DNA from 4 places in the Pectobacterium sp. A5351 genome. Region 3 is predicted to be linked to each of the others. Evidence: predicted binding sites of a transcription regulator. Region 3 holds the regulator's gene; each other region holds the start of a gene.
What was found. The regulator CRP, encoded in region 3, controls carbon source genes, mostly activating them, when cyclic AMP is high. The targets are predictions, from matches to a motif close to ATGTGANNNNNNTCACAT.
Positions count from the first base shown of each region.

Region 1: a site for CRP is predicted at 1,802-1,819, ahead of O1Q74_RS06440 (YfcZ/YiiS family protein). Genes of this name have one in related genera too.
Region 2: a site for CRP is predicted at 1,289-1,306, ahead of garD (galactarate dehydratase). Genes of this name have one in related genera too.
Region 4: a site for CRP is predicted at 962-979, ahead of O1Q74_RS09955 (arabinose ABC transporter substrate-binding protein). Genes of this name have one in related genera too.

Region 1 covers NZ_CP116477.1:1,366,156-1,369,369, reverse strand. The annotation lists gene fadI (acetyl-CoA C-acyltransferase FadI) at 1-1,110, opposite strand, end outside; gene O1Q74_RS06440 (YfcZ/YiiS family protein) at 1,382-1,678, opposite strand; gene fadL (long-chain fatty acid transporter FadL) at 2,068-3,214, shown strand, end outside.
Region 2 covers NZ_CP116477.1:839,668-842,881, reverse strand. The annotation lists gene O1Q74_RS04035 (MFS transporter) at 1-936, opposite strand, end outside; gene garD (galactarate dehydratase) at 1,483-3,057, shown strand.
Region 3 covers NZ_CP116477.1:3,916,217-3,919,430, forward strand. The annotation lists gene O1Q74_RS18075 (phosphoribulokinase) at 1-272, shown strand, start outside; gene O1Q74_RS18080 (OsmC family protein) at 384-791, opposite strand; gene crp (cAMP-activated global transcriptional regulator CRP) at 1,168-1,800, shown strand; gene argD (bifunctional acetylornithine/succinyldiaminopimelate transaminase) at 1,959-3,185, opposite strand.
Region 4 covers NZ_CP116477.1:2,096,246-2,099,459, reverse strand. The annotation lists gene O1Q74_RS09960 (ribulokinase) at 1-775, opposite strand, end outside; gene O1Q74_RS09955 (arabinose ABC transporter substrate-binding protein) at 1,148-2,131, shown strand; gene araG (L-arabinose ABC transporter ATP-binding protein AraG) at 2,243-3,214, shown strand, end outside.

The DNA.
Region 1 (3,214 bases), 1.9 Mb from region 3:
ATTCCTACCCAGTTGATGACGCGCGAACTCATCGCTGGCAAACAGTTTGAGGTTTGCCAGCGTCTGAGCGGCAAAGGCTTCGTGCATATCAATGAGCGTCAAATCAGCCAGCTTCACTCCAGCCCTTGCCAGCGCAAGCGGAGAGGCATAAGCCGGCCCCAGCAACATATCGCGCTGCACGCCGATGGCGCTGAATGCATAGCTGCGCAGGTAGCCTAACGGCGTAAGCCCCAGACTTTTCGCTTTGGATTCACTCATCATTAAAACGGCCGCCGCGCCATCCGTCAGCGGCGTACTGTTGGCCGCCGTGACCGAACCATGCCGGCGGTCAAACGCCGGGCGTAAACGGGAATACTGCTCCAGTGCGGAATCATGGCGCACATTGTTATCTTCGCTCAGCGCCTTCTCATAAGGTGGAACGTAAGCCGTCATCACTTCATCGCGCAGCACGCCGGATTCCCAGGCTTGAGCCGCCAGCTTGTGCGAACGGTGCGCCAACTCATCCTGCTCTTCACGCGTGATGCCGTAGGTTTTTGCCATCTGTTCAGCGGTGTCGCCCATACGCAACCCGGTGGAATACTCCGCCACGGCGGGGGCAACCGGCAGCAGGTCTTTCGGGCGCAGGCCGCTTAACAGCTTTAACTTCTGGCCCAGCGTTCTGGCTTTGTTCATATCCACCAGCGTTCTGGCCAACGCTTTGCTGACACCAATAGGCAGCACAGAAGAGGAATCCGTGCCACCAGCAATACCGACTTCCACCGTACCCGCCATAATACTTTCTGCCACGTTGGCAACCGCCTGAAAACTGGTCGCACAGGCGCGTGACACGCTGTAGGCATCGGTATGCACACTCATTCCCGTGCCAAGCACGATCTCTCTGGCGATATTCGGCGCTTCAGGCATTTGGACAACCTGTCCGAACACCACTAGCTCGATCAACGCAGGATCGATACCGGTGCGAACCAGTAATTCACTGGTGACGAGCTTCCCTAATTCGAGGGCCGGTACGCCATGGTAGGCCGTTGCCTGCCGGGCAAATGGGGTGCGTAATCCGCTCACGAACGCAATGCGATCGCCACGGCGGGTTATCAGAGGTAATACCTCACTCATAAACACTCCTGTTAACCGAAAATACTCCCGTTAACCAAAAATACTTCCGTTAGCCAAAAATAAATTGCGCGCACAACAGGTCAGACCTGATTTCATTGTTAACCAGATGGTTACATTACGCAAAGTCACGCAACACAAAAGTGTGAAGAGCAGCGAGTAGCAGCGAACAAAAGTGAAGAAATAGCAGCAACAGAAGGAATAGAGGCGAGGTAATGCATTAGTGGAAACCGTGACGGGCAGAAGCCACAGAAGGCTCCTGCCGGGACAAAAATTAACGCAGGCCGAGCTGGAAAATCATCGTTTCAGCCTGGCAACTGAACGTAAAATCGATGTCCAGTTTAACGCCACCGTCTACGTCTTCCAGTGTGCTAACGATGTCGCAAGGGTCAGACTCTACCGCACGCGCTTTTGCCGTCAGGGCGGCCAGCGCCGCTTCCGCGTCAGAACGATCGCCGAAAACCTTGCTGTAAGACGCTGTGCAATCTGTGTTATCCATGATTGTGCCAACATCGACACAGCAGCAGGCTGCGGTTTCTTCAGCACTGCATTTGTTGATTACGTTCGCCATGCTACTTTCCTCTTACTCTTAAGACGCGGGAGATTATGATCCAGTTCAAATATTTTCTATCTTCTTTATATTTTACTCCCTCATCCCAAAGCAGTGCCAGCACTTCATGCCAGCCAGTAATTTTAGTGATATCAATCACATTAAGGTGTTATACGGCAGTAAAAACCGAGTAATATCTCTTCACACAAATTAACTAAAACGTTAAGCAGATCTAAATTTTGCATCATTTTGGAAATATTCTTAATACACGAACGCAACATTATCGTATTCCCAACTTATACTTTGGCAACTGGTCTGATTTGTCAGGCTGAGTGCGCCCCCTACAATGCGCGTCCCTTGTTACCCCGTGTAACAACGTTAAATAACAAGCATATAAAGAGGTTTTGGTCATGAACCAGAAAAACCTGTTCAAACAATCCACAATTGCTGTTGCGGTGGCACTGTTTTCAGCAAATGTGTCAGCAGCTGGTTTCCAGCTAAATGAATACTCTTCATCGGGTCTGGGACGTGCATTTTCTGGTGAAGGTGCCGTAGCCGATAATGCGGCCTCCGGTAGCCGTAACCCGGCGACCATGACCATGTTTGACCGCCCGTCCTTCTCTGGTGGTGTTACCTATATCAACCCGGATATCGATGTTCAGGGCAAAAACTCCCTGACGGGGCAGAATACCAGCGCCAAGAATATCGCGCCGCACGCCTGGGTACCGAACCTGCATTTCATCATGCCGCTCAATGAGCAGTGGGCAATTGGTGCCTCTGCGACCACCAACTACGGTCTGGCGACGGAGTTCAATGATAACTATGCCGCGGGCTCTATCGGCGGGCAAACCGATTTGGTGACGTCGAATCTGAACCTGAGCGCCGCCTACCGTCTTAACCAGCATTTCAGCTTCGGGCTGGGTGTCAATGCTGTCTATGCTGATGCCAAGATTGTTCGCCGGGCAGGTGAATTGGCAAATGTACCTACCGCTGCGGGTGGATTACAAGGGGTGGTCGCTGGCCCTTCCTCAGAAGTGGCTCGTCTGGAAGGTAAAGAATGGGGATACGGCTGGAACGCAGGTATTCTGTATGAAGTGGACGAAAATAACCGATTCGGCCTGACCTATCGTTCTAAAGTCGATATCGACTTTAACGGCGATTACAGCAACAACCTCCCAACAGCAGCAACAGCATTGAACGGTACTGGTGGTGCGAAAATTCCTGGCAAGCTAACGCTCAACCTACCAGAGATGTGGGAGGCCTCAGCCTACCATCGCGTAGCACCGAAGTGGGCAGTGCACTACAGTCTGGCCTATACCAGTTGGAGCCAATTCCAGGAACTGAAAGCGACGGGCAGCAACGGCCAGACTCTGTTCCATAAAGATGAAAGCTTCCGTGATGCTTACCGTATCGCACTCGGTACCACCTACTATCATGACGATAACTGGACGTTCCGCGGCGGTATCGCGTTTGATGATAGCCCGGTACCCGCTGACAAACGTTCTATTTCCATCCCGGATCAGGATCGTTTCTGGTTGAGCGCAGGTACCACCTATG
Region 2 (3,214 bases), 1.3 Mb from region 3:
AATCACGCCCCCCAAGACACCACCCACAAAACCGCAGATTGCAGGGACAGAAGCGACAAAGCCCGCTTTCAGAATTGACATACCTCGGGCCTGAACCAGATACACAGGAAACCAGGTAATAAAGAAGTAAGTCAGCGCGTTAATACAATATTGGCCCAGATAAATACCGATCATCATACGAGAAGTCAGCAGTTGCTTAATTTGGAACCATTTCTCTGCTGATGGAACCTTCGCTTTATTCGATGCCACGTCCATATTAATCAACGCGCCACCCGCTTCGATATAGTCCAATTCAGCCTGATTAACCCCAGGATGATCTTTGGGATCGTGGATGACTTTCAACCAGATGAAGCTGAGGATGATCCCCAATCCGCCCATGAACCAGAATACGTGCGACCAACCAACAGCGTGCACCAGCCACCCCATGATAGGAGCAAAAATTACCGTCGCAAAATATTGTGCGGAGTTAAAGATCGCTACGGCAGTACCACGCTCTTGGGCCGGGAACCAGGCTGCAACGATACGGCTGTTGCCAGGAAAAGAAGGCGATTCACAAATCCCCACCATAAAACGCAACAAGAACAGCGCAATGACAATAGATGCCGTGGTAGGAAAGAGATCGACGAACCCTTGTAACAACGTGAAGAGTGACCAGGTAAAAATACTCCAGAAGTAGACACGTTTTGAACCAAAGCGATCAAGTAGCCAACCACCAGGGATTTGGCCGATAACATAAGCCCAGGAGAACGCGGAGAAGATATACCCCATACCGACGGCATCCAGGCCAATATCTTTTGACATGGCAGAGCCCGCTATCGAGATAGTGGCACGGTCGCCATAGTTAAATGACGTGACAATAAACAACATCACGACAATCCAGTAGCGGGCGTTTGTTCTTTTTTGTATCGCGCCAACTGCTGAGCTTACTGTATTCATGATGAACTCCTGCTTCAATCGCGGTTCACTCATTCATTCCGAATAACAGATAACGTGTAGGGTTATCAGAATGAAAATCAGTGGATAGTTAAATTCCCATTTTTATTTTTTTGCGAATAGCCAGGCTATATAGCTTCAGAGTAATTAGCTGACATCTTCAACTCGCCGGATCATTATAATTTTTACCGACTGGCCGCTCACTAGATAAAAGCACAACATTAAAAATATCCTTTTGAATATGTTGGTGCACTTGCCCTATATAGTGCGAGGTATTTCACGAAAAAAACCGTCATTCTATTTTTACACTCATAGACATTATTTTTATTTCTCTCTAAAACTACACGCCGGCAGAATGTGATCAAACTCACCAAAAATTAGGTCTTCACCTGATAAATCAGAAACAAAAAGCCCGAATCTAGGTCAATTGCATAATGTACGAGAAGAGAACACCACGTATACTCGTTAGCGAGTTAGCGAGCAATGAAGTAATAGCGTGGTAATCGTTACCACGGCGCTTCTGCTAAACCAATAATAAAGGCTTGCATCATGTCAGATAAATTAGAAAGTAATGCTGCACAAGAGCAGCCACTTTATATTAAGGTCCACGATTCTGATAATGTTGCCATTGTTGTTAATAATAATGGCTTACGTGCCGGAACCCGTTTTAATGATAATCTGGAATTAATTGAACATGTTCCTCAAGGTCACAAAGTTGCCCTTGTCGATATCGCCAAATCAGTCGCCATTATCCGCTATGGTGAAATTATCGGGTATGCGCTACGTGATATTGCTAAAGGAAGCTGGATTGATGAATCCCTAGTCGAGTTGCCTCAGGCTCCCGCGCTGGACACCCTGCCGCTGGCGACTAAAGTCCCACCCTCTCTGCCTCCGCTGGAAGGCTACACCTTTGAAGGCTACCGCAACGCCGATGGCAGCGTAGGCACGAAAAATCTGCTGGGCATTAGCACCAGCGTGCACTGCGTCGCGGGCGTAGTGGACTACGTCGTCAAAATTATCGAGCGGGATTTACTGCCTAACTATCCCAATGTGGACGGCATTGTCGCACTCAACCACCTCTACGGCTGCGGCGTGGCAATCAATGCGCCTGCTGCGGTCGTTCCTATTCGCACCATTCACAACCTGGCGCTGAATCCGAATTTTGGCGGCGAGATACTGGTGGTGGGGTTAGGCTGTGAAAAATTACAGCCGGAACGCCTGTTGGAAGGGACGTCAGACGTACAAGCCATCTCCCTTGATGATAGCAGTATTGTCCGCTTGCAGGATGAACACCACGTTGGTTTCCGCTCGATGGTGGATGACATTCTGACGATGGCAGACAAACACCTGCAACGGCTAAACAAACGTCATCGTGAAACCTGTCCAGCCTCAGAACTGGTTGTCGGCATGCAGTGTGGCGGCAGCGATGCTTTCTCTGGCGTCACCGCTAACCCAGCCGTCGGTTTTGCATCCGATTTGCTGGTATGCTGCGGCGCAACCGTGATGTTCTCCGAAGTAACCGAAGTGCGCGACGCCATTCATCTGTTAACACCGCGCGCCATCAATGAAGAAGTCGGTAAACGTCTGCTGGAAGAAATGGCCTGGTACGATAATTACCTCAACAGCGGCCAGACCGATCGTAGCGCCAACCCCTCGCCGGGCAACAAAAAGGGAGGGCTGGCGAACGTGGTAGAAAAAGCGCTCGGCTCCATCGCCAAATCCGGCACCAGCGCCATTGTCGAAGTCCTGTCACCCGGTCAACGCCCAACCAAACGTGGGCTGATTTACGCCGCAACGCCCGCCAGTGACTTCGTGTGCGGCACCCAGCAGCTTGCTTCCGGTATCACCGTGCAGGTCTTCACCACCGGCCGTGGTACACCTTATGGCCTGCTCGCGGTGCCCGTCATCAAAATGGCAACCCGTACCGCACTGGCAAACCGTTGGCACGATCTGATGGATATTGATGCTGGTACGATTGCTACCGGAGAAGCCACGATCGAAGACGTGGGCTGGCTGCTTTTTCACTTCATTTTGGAGATCGCCAGCGGCAAGAAAAAAACCTGGTCCGATCAATGGGGACTTCATAACGCACTGGCCGTTTTCAATCCAGCACCGGTAACCTGATTATCGTTCTCCGTAGGCCAGATCCATTAGCTGGCCTACGGATGGCGTTATTTGATCTACAATAAATTCAGCATCAATAAAAACGAAAGAAAAGCGGTAATTAAAAGAATAAATCTCCGCGCGGCAACATTTAATTTCATTCGCGCAAAGAAAAAAT
Region 3 (3,214 bases):
GTACGCACATCAACTTCCAGCGCGTACCCACCGTGGACACCTCCAACCCGTTTGCTGCCAAATCGATCCCGTCACTGGATGAAAGCTTCGTCGTTATTCACTTTCAGGGGTTGGATAATATTGATTACCCCTATCTGCTGGCCATGTTGCAGGGATCGTTTATCTCCCACATCAACACGTTGGTCGTTCCCGGCGGGAAAATGGGGCTGGCGATGGAGCTCATCATGGCACCGCTGGTGCAGCGGTTAATTGAAGGGAAAACCATCGAATAAGCATCGAGATATACGGGCGACCACAGGGTGAGGCCTCCCTGCGGGAACCTCCCCCTGTGTTTCCGCTAATAACAGGCTTAAGTGACCAGAATTAGTACCCAGAGAAAGGGATTATTCCAGCACTCTAATTTCGTGGCTGTGCGTTACCTCAACGGCTTTGCCCAGCATCAGTGCCACAGAGCAGTATTTTTCCGCTGATAGTGCGACAGCTCGCTCAACGGCTTTGTCGGTCAGCCCTTTTCCCGTCACGATAAAATGCAGATTGATATGGGTAAATAAACGCGGCGCGTCAGACCGGCGCTCTGACGTCAGTTTCACTTCGCAGTCCGCCACATCGTTGCGGCCTTTTTGCAGAATCGACACCACATCAATCGCGCTGCATCCCCCCACAGACATCAACACCATTTCCATCGGACTGGGCGCTTTATCACCGGAATTACCGTCCATCAAGATCTGGTGCCCTGACGCGGATTCGCCCAAAAACGTTAAGCCTTCAACCCATTTTACCCGTGCCTGCATGGTGCCTCTCCACTAAAAATTTTTTGAAAATTTATACCGTTACTGTACAAAAACCAGCGTTAATCAGAGCTTTGTCATGCTGAAGCGAGACAACACAAGACACGTCCTTAAAGCTGTGTTAAAACGAAAATAGAATAGACCTTTTCTGGACAAACCCAGAAACGAAGAAGATGATGACGTAGCCGGACATACCCCAGCCACGTTTACGGTGCGGCAAGGCAGCAACCGGAAAATCAAGGGTACAGTGGTTCCAGTATATTCCCTGACGTCATTCTGCCTAGACTGAATTTTATTTTTTTTAGCAGTTAAACACGCCGTACAGGGAACTCTGACCCCTGTAATTTGCGCAGTGAATTACAACAGAGGATGATAGCGAATGGTTCTCGGCAAACCGCAAACAGACCCAACTCTCGAATGGTTCCTTTCCCATTGTCATATCCACAAGTATCCATCGAAGAGCACGCTTATTCACCAAGGTGAAAAAGCAGAAACGCTTTACTACATCGTGAAAGGCTCTGTCGCAGTGCTAATCAAAGATGAAGAAGGCAAGGAAATGATCCTTTCCTACCTCAATCAGGGCGATTTTATCGGCGAGCTCGGCCTGTTTGAAGAAGGTCAGGAACGCAGCGCTTGGGTGCGGGCAAAAACCGCCTGTGAAGTGGCTGAAATTTCCTATAAAAAGTTCCGCCAGCTCATTCAGGTTAACCCAGATATCCTCATGCGTCTGTCTGCGCAAATGGCAAGCAGACTCCAGGTTACTTCAGAGAAAGTCGGCAACCTCGCCTTCCTTGATGTGACCGGCCGTATTGCTCAAACGCTACTCAACCTGGCCAAACAACCTGATGCCATGACGCATCCAGATGGCATGCAAATAAAAATTACTCGTCAGGAAATTGGGCAAATCGTTGGCTGCTCGCGTGAAACCGTGGGCCGCATTCTGAAAATGTTAGAAGACCAGAACCTGATCTCTGCGCACGGTAAAACGATTGTCGTTTACGGCACTCGCTAAATCCCTGCCGCTGTACCCTACCAATAAAAAAGCGTGAAGCCTCGGCCTCAGGCTTTTTTTATGGCGAGCTTCCTGCTCGCCACCCTTCGGGCCGTTGCTGACGCAACGTTGAAAAACGTTCCCTACGTTTTTTTATGGCTGCTCTTTTGAGAGCGCACTCAGTTTGCTGCGTTAACAACCTGTGCGACGGCTTTTGCAAACTTATCCATCCCCTGCACAATGTCGTCTTCATCAATGATCAAAGACGGCACAAAGCGGATGACGTTCGGCCCTGCCATCAGTACCATCAGGCCCTGAGCCGTTGCAGCAGCCAAAAACTCGCCTGCACGACCATGCCACTGCGATTTCAGTTCTGCCCCCAACAACAGCCCCATACCGCGAACCTGCTCAAATACGCCGTACTGCTGGTTGATTTTCTCCAGTTCACTGACAAAGCGAGCGTGCCGATCTGCGACACCTGACAGCACTTCCGGCGTATTGATGATATCCAGCGCCGCTTCCGCCACCGCACAGGCCAGCGGGTTGCCGCCGTAGGTGGTTCCGTGTACCCCCACCGTCATCGCAGAGGCAATCTCTTCCGTCGTCAGCATCGCACTAATCGGGAAACCGCCGCCCAGCGCTTTAGCGGTGGTGAGAATATCCGGCGTAATACCGTAATGCATATAGCTGAATAATTTACCGGTACGACCCATCCCACTCTGCACTTCATCAAATACCAGCAGCGCCTTGTGTTGATTGCACAGCTCGCGAACACCTTGCAAAAACTCAGGCGTAGCAGGCGTAATGCCGCCCTCACCCTGAATCGGCTCCAGCACGACGGCACAGGTGTGATCGTCCATCACTGCTTTGACCGCAGCCAAATCGTTGAAAGGAACATGGACAATATCCGCCGGCTTAGGCCCGAAGCCATCGGCATATTTAGGCTGTCCGCCAACCGAGACAGTGAACAGCGTCCGGCCATGGAATGCATTGTAGAAGGCAATGATCTTGGTTTTATACGGGCTATGACGTTTAACCGCATAGTGACGTGCCAGTTTAAATGCCGCTTCGTTAGCTTCAGCGCCGGAGTTAACAAAGAACACGCGATCGGCAAAAGTGGCATCAATCAATTTGCTGGCGAGACGTAGCGCAGGTTCGTTGGTGAAAATATTGCTGGTGTGCCACAGCTTTTCACCCTGTTGCTGCAATGCGTTCACCAGTGCAGGATGGCAGTGACCCAGTGCCGTAACCGCAATGCCACCAGAGAAATCAATATACTCGCGGCCATCCTGATCCCAGACGCGGCTCCCTTTACCTTTCACTGGTACAAACTTCGCGGGTGCATAAACCGGCAAAATCACTTTATCGTGAGTATCCCGTGTCACTGCTTTCTGCTCTGCTGCCATTTGCTGCCTCACTCTGCTGTCCATCATAT
Region 4 (3,214 bases), 1.8 Mb from region 3:
ATTCGGCGGTGATGGTGCCGACCGGCTGTTCGGCGGTCCAGGTATCGGTAAACAGCGGGTACTGTAATCTCTCGGTCAGGCAGGGATCGAGCGCGTGCAGGAAGTCTTTCGGCGGCAGCCCGCCCCAGCTTGGGTGCCAGAGTGATTTATGCCCGGCGCTGCATCGACCACGGCGGATATCGGCAGGTGCCTGCGTACCGGAAAGCAGGGCGGGCACCCAGTCGCACAGTTCTATCCAGGAAACGGCCGCCTGACGCACCGCGGCATCGTCGCGCGAGACATGCAGGATTTTGGCCCAGAACCATTCGGACGAGTAAACGCCGCCGATATAACGGGTGTAATCTGGGAACTGGCCGCTTCGGCACAGTGTATTGATGGCTTCCGCTTCTTCTATTGCCGTGTGGTCTTTCCACAGCACGAACATGGCATTGGGATTGTTGGCAAACTCGGGGCGCAGCGCGAGGATCTGACCGTGCTCATCAATCGGTGCGGGGGTGGATCCGGTCGAATCCACGCCGATGCCGATGATGTGTTGTCGCTGTTCGCTCGTCAGGCGGGCAACCACCACCTTAATCGCTTGTTCCAGCGATTCGAGATAGTCCAGCGGATGGTGTCGGAATTGGTTGTTGGCCGGCTGACAATATTTACCCTCGCGCCAGCGGGGGTAGTAGACCACTTCTGTTTCCAGCTCTTGCCCGCTTTGGCAGTCAACGGCTAAGGCGCGTACCGAATCACTACCGAAGTCGAGGCCAATCGTAATAGCGCCCGCGCTCATGCTTTGCTCCTCATTAATCCCAGATCGTTGGTGTTTACGATAGGCAGGGACAGGAAGAGGCGGTTAGGAGCGGTTAGCTGGAAGTATGTATTTTTCTGTCGCCCGCAGCCATTTTGTGAAGCCCGTCAAAGGTTAATGATTGGTTAAAATCGCTAAATGTATGTACAAACCTGTCATTGTTCCGGGATGTGATAAAGCTCTATATTCGGACCGAAAATAACGACTAAAACATAAAGCGTCTGAATGCTACTGAGTAAAGGATTGCGCTAAGTCTGTGTTTTTCCTTTATCCAGACCGGAAAACCCTTACCCACAACGTGAACGCGTATCGGCGTTGCTGGCGAATGAAAAGATAATTACACCGGAGAACATCATGCATAAATTCACTAAGGCGCTGGCAGCAATCGGGTTGGCTGCGGTTATGTCACAATCAGCTATGGCAGAGAACGTAAAGCTGGGATTTCTGGTGAAACAGCCGGAAGAGCCCTGGTTCCAGACCGAATGGAAATTCGCTGATAAAGCAGGAAAAGATCTCGGTTTTGATGTGATAAAAATTGCGGTTCCCGATGGGGAAAAGACCCTGAACGCGATTGACAGCCTGGCGGCCAGTGGAGCAAAAGGTTTCGTTATCTGTACGCCCGATCCGAAGCTGGGGCCTGCCATTATGGCGAAAGCACGCAGCTACGATCTGAAAGTGATTGCGGTTGACGATCAGTTCGTGAATGCCAAAGGCCAGCCGATGGATACGGTGCCGCTGGTGATGATGGCGGCCACCAAGATTGGTGAGCGTCAGGGGCAGGAACTGTATAAAGAAATGAACAAACGCGGCTGGAAAGTGGATGAAACGGCCGTGATGGCGATTACCGCGAACGAACTGGACACCGCACGGCGGCGTACCTCTGGTTCTATGGATGCGCTAAAGGCCGCTGGCTTCCCGGAAAAACAGATCTATCAGGTGCCGACCAAATCTAACGATATCCCCGGCGCGTTTGATGCCGCTAACTCCATGCTGGTTCAGCACCCTGGTGTGAAAAACTGGCTGATTATCGGTATGAACGACAATACTGTGCTGGGCGGCGTGCGTGCGACGGAAGGTCAGGGCTTTAAAGCCGAAAACGTGATTGGTATCGGTATCAACGGCGTGGATGCGGTCAGCGAGCTGTCCAAAGGTCAGGCGACTGGCTTCTTTGGTTCACTGCTGCCGAGCCCGGATATTCACGGTTACAAGAGTATCCAGATGCTGAACGACTGGGTCACCAAAGGTGTAGAGCCGGAGAAATTCACCGAAGTGACCGACGTGGTGCTGATCACGCGTGACAACTTTAAGGTCGAACTGGAGAAAAAAGGCCTGATGTAATCACGCCTGATTTCGTCAAGACGCGGATAACGCCGATCGGCATGACGCTGGTCGACGTTATCCTGATCGAAGTTATCCGCGCTCTACCTGCATCGTTATGAGGAAACAGACATGACAGCACAGTCACCCTATTTGTCGTTTCATGGGATTGGCAAAGAATTTCCCGGTGTTAAGGCGCTTTCGGATATCAGTTTTGCCTGCCATGCCGGCCAGATCCATGCATTGATGGGGGAAAATGGGGCGGGAAAATCAACGCTGTTAAAGATCCTGAGCGGTAACTATTCACCGTCAGCGGGTGAAATCCATATTCAGGGCAAACCTGTGCAGTTTGCTAACACGATGGACGCCCTGAATGCGGGTGTTGCCATCATTTATCAGGAACTGCACCTAGTGCCGGAAATGACGGTCGCCGAGAACATCTATCTGGGGCAACTGCCGCATAAATACGGCATGGTGAATTACTCGCTGCTGCGCTATGAAGCCAAGCTCCAGCTACAGCATCTGGGATTGGATATCGATCCCGATACCCCGCTGAAATACCTGTCTATCGGGCAATGGCAGATGGTGGAAATCGCCAAGGCGCTGGCCCGTAACGCCAAAATTATTGCTTTTGATGAACCGACCAGTTCACTGTCTGCCCGTGAGATCGAGCAGCTTTTTCGCGTGATTACGGAATTGCGCAGCGAAGGCCGGGTCATTTTGTACGTTTCGCACCGAATGGAAGAAATTTTTGCGCTGAGCGATGCCATTACCGTGTTTAAAGATGGTCGCTATGTGCGCACGTTTGACGATATGCAGCAGGTGAACCATGAGTCGCTGGTACAGGCGATGGTAGGGCGTAACCTGGGGGATATCTATGGCTATGCGCCGCGTCCGCACGGCGAAGCGCGTTTGACGCTGAAAGACGTAAAAGCGCCGGGCGTGAAATCCACCGTGTCCCTGAACGTGAAGCAGGGGGAAATTGTCGGGCTATTTGGTCTGGTGGGGGCGGGTCGCAGCGAGCTGATGAAAGGGCTGTTTGGCGCGACCAAAATCACCGGCGGTCAGGTGCTGCTGGATGGTAAGCCGCTGGTGGTGAATTCC